DNA from 2 places in the Pseudomonas sp. GW822-FHT07A10 genome. Region 2 is predicted to be linked to the other one. Evidence: riboswitches for the same ligand, from Rfam matches in the RefSeq annotation. Region 2 holds a riboswitch; the other holds the start of a gene.
What was found. Region 2 has a riboswitch for cobalamin ahead of cobO (cob(I)yrinic acid a,c-diamide adenosyltransferase). Riboswitches for the same ligand answer to the same signal wherever they lie in the genome.

Region 1 (3,401 bases), on a different contig from region 2:
TTCAGCGCTGTTGACCACCTGTTCGGCCCGGTGGCCTTCCAGAACGGCGGCGGGGACCAGGGAGCCGGCATAGATGATGACCGGGCAGCTACGAATCAGCCGCTGGCCTTTGACGGTGATCAGTTCCGGGTCGCCGGGGCCGGCGCCAATGAAGTAGACGGTCATCGTCGTTTCCTGTCAGAAATAGGTGCTGGGCATGCTTCAGATGAAGAATGCTCATGATCGAGGGCAGGGATTATCGGGGATTTTACGCGGCGCTGGCCAATGCCAGGGTGGCCTGGGCGTATTTTTGTCGTGGAATCAGTAACTTTGCCGGTGCCTGGGCCAATTGTTCGGCCAGGGCCAACGCAGCGCTTTCCGCCACGCCGTAGCAACCGGTGCGTTCAAACGCGATGTCCGAGTGGTGACTCAGTTGTGCTTGATAGGTCGCCAATTGTTCGCTGCTGAAGTACATCAGCGGCAATGCCAGCTGTTCGGCCAGTTCGATCAGGCCAGGCTCTTCGCGCTTCAGGTCGATGCTGGCCAAGGCCTTGATCTCACTGAGCCCGATTTGATGGGCCTGTAACGCCTGATCGAGCAGCGCCCGCAGCGTGCTGACGGGGCAGCCGCGCTGGCAGCCCAGGCCGACCACCAGGGTCGGCGCAGAGCTGACGTCAGTCATGCGCTGTAATGGCCATCGCTTTTGCGGCGGAACAACCAGGCGCTGATCAGGCCCAGGGCCAGCCAGAACGCCACGTTGGTCAGCTGCGAAGCGATTTTGAATTGCGCTTCCAGGGCTTCCGGCGCCAGCATTGAATGGACTTCCGGTTGTGGTGCGCCAATCACATGCGGCACGGCCAGGATCGCCACGCCGAGAGTTTTCATCAGCCAGTGACGGCTGAACACGATCAACGCGATGCCGACGGCCGTGGACGCGGCAGTGCCGATCCACCAGATTTGCCGTTGCGCCAGATCAGCCGCGGCAGTGCCCGGCAGCTCAGGCGGCAGGCCGAGAGTCGGAGCCAGCACGAACGTCGCATAACCGGCCAGGCCCCAAAGCAGGCCCTGAGAGGTTTTGGTCGGTGCGCGCAGGGTGTAAAGACCGGCGAGCATCAGGGCGAAACCGACGGCTACCACCAGGTTGCCGCCGGTAGTGGACAGCACGCGCTGCCAGCCGTCTTCCGGTTCCCAGGCTTCGGCATCGTGGGTATGAGCGACTGCGCCCGCGGCGTGTTCGTGGATTTCAACAGCGGCCGGCTCGGATTTTTCGTAGGTCTCTGCCTGCAAAATCAGCGGGGAGACCCAGAAGCTTTGCAGCAGGGTCAATAGCAGGGCGGCCAGCAGCCCGGTGAAACCTGCGGTTTGCGCAATACGCTTGATCATCTCAGCAGGTCTCAATGGCACGGAAAGGCGGAGCTGTGACGGGTATCGTGCGCGGCGTTGTGCACCGCTTCGATGTGCGAGAAACCGGCGAAATACACAAGGCTGGCGCCAAGGATCGACGCACACACGGCGGCGGTCAGGCGTTGAGTCAGGGTCGTGGTGGTGCTGGCGATGCTCTTGTCGGTGTTGCTGGCGGTGCTGCTGATGATCGTCATGGCGCTTCCCTCTGGTCTGTCAGCGGGTGAATAGAGCGCATGAAAACCTCCGCACGCCAAGGGCTCGCAGAGATTTCGAACAGCGCCCGCCCACCGCGGGTTTGTCATTCAGTGAACGTAAAAGTCACTTTGTGTTGCGGGCCGGTCTCCGGGCTCGCGAGGGGCTGGGCTTGTGCCTGAACCTGCAAACATCACCTTCCCATGCCGTATGGCCGGCACAGTGGATCTGACGCTTCACTCGCTTACCGTTGCGGGGGCAGCACCGGACTGACATGGCTTTAGAGTAAAGCACATGATTCACCGGTTTCCCGTTTCACCCTGTGAAGGGCACCCGTAACAAGGCGTGTAGGAGAGCATGGGCGAGGGCGGGGAGTCAATTGGCAGGGGTTCTCACTTGAATACCAAAATGATTGGCTCTTTGTAAGTGCGGGTGGCGTGCGCAGTGATTGACCCGCCCCCACACGATGCGTAGCCTTGCGCTTTCGAGGTTCTTCGGCGTCTGTCGAAGCTAAGAAGGGAACGCGGTCGATGCCGCGGCTGCCCCCGCAACTGTGAACGGTGATGTTCGCTGCCACGCCACTGCAAACCCTGTGCAACGGGCTCGCGGGAAGGCGCAGCGAATGCCAGGCTGACCCGCCGGGCACACCGTCAGCCAGGAGACCTGCCTCGACACAGATTCTCACTTTCAACCGGGCGGGGTGATCCGGTGGCGAACTCTTCAGGCACGCGCCCCCGCGTTGCCGGTTGTCGTCCCGTATGCCCGCCACCTTGCCAAAGGGCATCCGATGAAAACACTGGCCAAACTCCCCGTCACCATCGTCACCGGCTTCCTCGGCTCGGGCAAAACCACCTTGTTGCGGCACATGCTCGACAACGCCCAGGGCCGTCGCATCGCGGTGATCGTCAACGAGTTCGGCGAACTGGGCATCGATGGCGAGATCCTCAAGCAGTGCTCAATCGGCTGCACCGAAGAAGAGGCCAGCGGCCGCGTCTACGAACTGGCCAACGGCTGCCTGTGCTGCACCGTCCAGGAAGAATTCTTCCCGGTGATGCGCGAACTCGTTGCGCGCCGCGGCGACCTCGACCACATCCTCATCGAAACCTCGGGCCTGGCCCTGCCAAAGCCTTTGGTTCAAGCCTTCCAGTGGCCGGAAATCCGCAGTGCCTGCACCGTTGACGCGGTGATCACCGTGGTCGACAGCCCGGCCGTCGCTGCCGGCACTTTCGCTGCATTCCCGGATCAAGTGGATGCCCAGCGCAAACTCGACCCGAACCTGGACCACGAATCGCCACTGCACGAACTGTTCGCCGACCAACTGGCCAGCGCCGACCTGGTAATCCTCAACAAAGCCGACCTGATCAGCGCCGCAGACCTGGCCCGAGTGCGCCTGGAAGTCGCCGAAGAGCTGCCACCGGCGGTGAAAGTCATCGAAGCCAGCAGCGGTCGCTTGCCACTGGACGTGCTGATCGGCCTTGGTGCCGGTTCCGAAGAACACATCGACAGCCGCCACAGCCATCACGATCACCACCACGAAGATGAAGACGACCACGATCACGACCATGACGCGTTCGACTCCATCTCGATCGAGCTGCCACAAGCCGACGAAAGCCTGCTGATGGACGCGCTGACGCAACTGGTGGTGCAGCACGGCATTCTGCGGGTCAAGGGTTTCGCGGCGGTGCCGAACAAGCCGATGCGCCTGCTGATTCAGGGCGTGGGCACGCGTTTCGACAAGCACTTTGACCGTCAGTGGGGCGCCGAGGAAGCGCGCACCACCCGTCTGGTGTTGATCGGTCAGGCGCTGGACGCCGTTCAACTCGAAG
Region 2 (3,401 bases):
TCGTTGACTGCGGTCCACAGAGCACCGCTTTGCGGCTCCCAGGCCAGGCCGTTCGGGTTACGAATCCCCGAGGCGAAGATTCGATGGTTGCCGGTGGCGCGATCCACTTCCCAGATCGCCGCGCGACCTTCCTCCTGATCCATGCCGTTTTCGCCGACGTTGCTGTTCGAACCCACGGTGACGTACAGCTTGCTGCCGTCCTTGCTGGCGATGACATTTTTGGTCCAGTGGTGATTTCGCGTTCCGCCCGGCAAATCGACCACTTTGATTGGCTGTGACTTGATTGCTGTCTCGCCGTTTTCATAGTGAAAACGCAGCAAGCGGTCGGTGTCGGCGACATACAGGTCTTTGCCAACCAGGGTCATGCCGAAAGGCGAGTTGAGGTTTTCCAGGAACACCGTGCGGGTTTCGGCGACGCCGTCGTGGTCCTTGTCCCGCAGCAGAGTGATGCGGTTCGGGCTGGGGACGCCGGCTCCGGCGCGGCCCATGACTTTGCCCATGATCCAGCCGCGAATGCCATTGCTGTCATCGGATTTGGACGGCGCGTTGGTTTCGGCCACCAGTACGTCGCCGTTGGGCAGCACGTAGAGCCAGCGTGGGTGTTCGAGGCCTTCGGCAAACGCTACTACTTGAGTGCCTGCGGCGGCGACGGGTTTTTTACCCTGAGGCCAGCCGATCGCCGGGGCGATGTTCACCGTCGGGATCAGGGTTTTGTTCGGTTCCGGCAGCTTGGGCGACGGTCCGGTGCCGTCCGAGACTTGCAGGCTGGAGGTTTCACCACAGGCGGCGAGCCCCCCGGCGAGCGCGATGATGAAAATGAGCTGGGGTTTGCGCATTACTGATCTTCCCTATGAATGCATTGACGTAATCATAGAGAAGCGTAAACACCCGATGGTTCAACCGGTCAGCCGCGGGCCTCCTTGAACAGCACGGCGATCCCCGGATGGTAGTTTCCGGCTTCATTGCGCAATTTGCGGTAGGCGTAAGGGAAATACCAGGCCACGGCGCAGGTGTGTTCCTTTTGCAGGTCGTCGAGCATGTCCTGGAGTTCTTCTGGGGTAGCGCTGTGCTGGGCTTTTTGTGGGGCGACAAACAGGCAGCCGAGTTTCAGGTCGCTGGCGTAGCTGATGCGCTTCGCGTCGCTGGTGATGTCCGCCAGTGCCTGGGTCAGGTTCAAGCTATTGACCCGTGGCCAGCGCTGGGTGGCCTGCAGGTAAGCGCGTTCTTCGCTGGTAGCGATAAACAGATCGGCGCGGGCGTTGCGTTCGCCTTCTTCGGTCTGTTTGCGCGACGGTGTTTGCTGCAGCGTGACCATTTCCGCCATCCAGGCTGCGGCAGAGAGCAGGCCGAGGTTGGCGTTTTCGTCGTACCAGTAAGGCGTATCGTTATCTCCGCGCACGGCGTTGTAGCGGTCGATACAGTCAAACCAGCGTTCCAGCACCGGGCGCAGGAATTCCAGCTTCGGATTGCTGATGATCATGCCTTGCATGTGGCTCACCCTTGTTATTGTGTTATGAGGTTGTGGCTCTTTGATATCACTGCTGGCAGTGTGGCACAAGATTGGCGTCAGATAATTGATCGGCGGCAGTTATTCGCCGGAAGGCGTCCCGTCTTTAATTGACGCTCCACCCCCAACCCTCTAACCTTCGCGGCTTGTTTCAGGTGCTCTGTGGCCTTGGTCGACAGAGTGAAACAGGGAAGCCGGTGAGTGGATTTCTTCCAGCGAAGAATGATCACGATCCCGGCGCTGCCCCCGCAACGGTAAATGAGTGAAGACTGTGCCTTGAGCCACTGTGTCGACTGTCGACATGGGAAGGCGCGCAGTTGGCCCCGCGCCGCTCATGAGCCCGGAGACCGGCCTGATCCATTCAGCGGCATCACGGTGGGCGATGCCAGGCTTCTTGCCGTCTATTCTTGTGCCTGCCCGCCGTTATCCAGCCTCAACGGAGAGCTCCCCCATGACTGATACCCCTGATCGTGACGAACGCCATCTGGCGCGCATGCTGCGCAAAAAAGCCGTGATCGACGAACGCATCGCCAATTCGCCGAATGAATGCGGCCTGCTGCTGGTGCTGAGCGGCAACGGTAAAGGCAAAAGCAGTTCGGCGTTCGGCATGCTGGCGCGCTCCATGGGCCACGGCATGCAATGCGGCGTGGTGCAGTTCATCAAGGGGCGCAGCAGCACCGGCGAGGAATTGTTCTTCCGGCGCTTTCCGGAGCAGGTGCGTTTTCATGTGATGGGCGAGGGCTTCACCTGGGAAACCCAGGACCGCCAGCGTGACATCGCCGCCGCCGAAGCTGCGTGGGCGGTGTCCCGCGAACTGTTGAGCGATCCGTCGATTGGCCTGGTGGTACTCGATGAATTGAACATCGCCCTCAAGCACGGCTACCTCGATCTCGATCAGGTGCTCAGCGACTTGCAGGCCCGTCCGCCGATGCAGCATGTGGTGGTCACTGGCCGTGGCGCCAAACCGGAGATGATCGAACTGGCTGACACCGTCACCGAAATGGGCATGATCAAGCACGCTTTCCAGGCCGGGATCAAAGCGCAAAAAGGCGTCGAGTTGTGAATCAACCACGTCAATGCCCGGCGGTACTGATTGCCGCGCCGGCCTCCGGTCAGGGCAAGACCACCGTCACCGCCGCGCTCGCCCGTTTGCATCGCAATCAGGGGCGCAAGGTGCGCGTGTTCAAATGCGGCCCGGACTTTCTCGACCCGATGATTCTCGAGCGCGCCAGCGGTGCGCCGGTTTATCAACTGGACATGTGGATGGTCGGCGAGCAGGAAAGTCGTCGCCTGTTGTGGGAAGCCGCTGGCGAAGCCGATCTGATCCTCATCGAAGGCGTCATGGGGCTGTTCGACGGTACACCGTCCAGTGCCGACCTGGCGCGGCATTTTGGTGTGCCGGTGCTCGGCGTGATTGACGGCACCGCGATGGCGCAGACCTTTGGCGCACTGGCCCTGGGGCTTGCGCGCTATCAGCCGGATTTGCCGTTTGCCGGTGTGTTGGCCAACCGGGTTGGCACCCTGCGTCATGCGCAATTGCTCGAAGGCAGTCTGACAGAAGGCTTGCGTTGGTACGGCGCGTTGTCCCGGGAGACCGGCATCGAATTGCCGAGTCGGCACCTCGGTCTGGTACAGGCCAGCGAATTGAATGATCTCGATCTGCGCCTCGATGCAGCCGCCGCCTCGCTGGCCAGCAGTTGCGATGTGGCGTTGCCGCCGGCCGTGGAATTCGCCGCACCTGAAGTGATCGCCGCCGAACCGTTGCTGGCCGGTGTGCGGATTGCCGTGGCCCGGGACGAAGCCTTCGCGTTTACCTACGGCGCGAGCCTGGATCTGCTGCGGGCCATGGGCGCCGAGTTGTCTTTCTTCTCGCCGATCCGCGACCGCGAGTTGC

Region 1: it holds a riboswitch for cobalamin, as region 2 does, so the genes downstream of both, AC1RL4_RS00130 (CbtB domain-containing protein) here and cobO (cob(I)yrinic acid a,c-diamide adenosyltransferase) in region 2, are expected to answer to the same signal.

The regions. Positions count from the first base shown of each region.
Region 1 is NZ_JBXAKV010000001.1:34,476-37,876, forward strand. Features, by position in the region: gene cobM (precorrin-4 C(11)-methyltransferase) at 1-165, opposite strand, end outside; gene AC1RL4_RS00120 (cobalamin biosynthesis protein) at 248-661, opposite strand; gene AC1RL4_RS00125 (CbtA family protein) at 658-1,362, opposite strand; gene AC1RL4_RS00130 (CbtB domain-containing protein) at 1,374-1,577, opposite strand; cobalamin riboswitch at 1,700-1,927, opposite strand; cobalamin riboswitch at 2,046-2,260, shown strand; gene cobW (cobalamin biosynthesis protein CobW) at 2,363-3,401, shown strand, end outside.
Region 2 is NZ_JBXAKV010000018.1:96,640-100,040, forward strand. Features, by position in the region: gene AC1RL4_RS25335 (PQQ-dependent sugar dehydrogenase) at 1-836, opposite strand, end outside; gene AC1RL4_RS25340 (hypothetical protein) at 905-1,489, opposite strand; cobalamin riboswitch at 1,644-1,877, shown strand; gene cobO (cob(I)yrinic acid a,c-diamide adenosyltransferase) at 1,959-2,570, shown strand; gene AC1RL4_RS25350 (cobyrinic acid a,c-diamide synthase CobB) at 2,567-3,401, shown strand, end outside.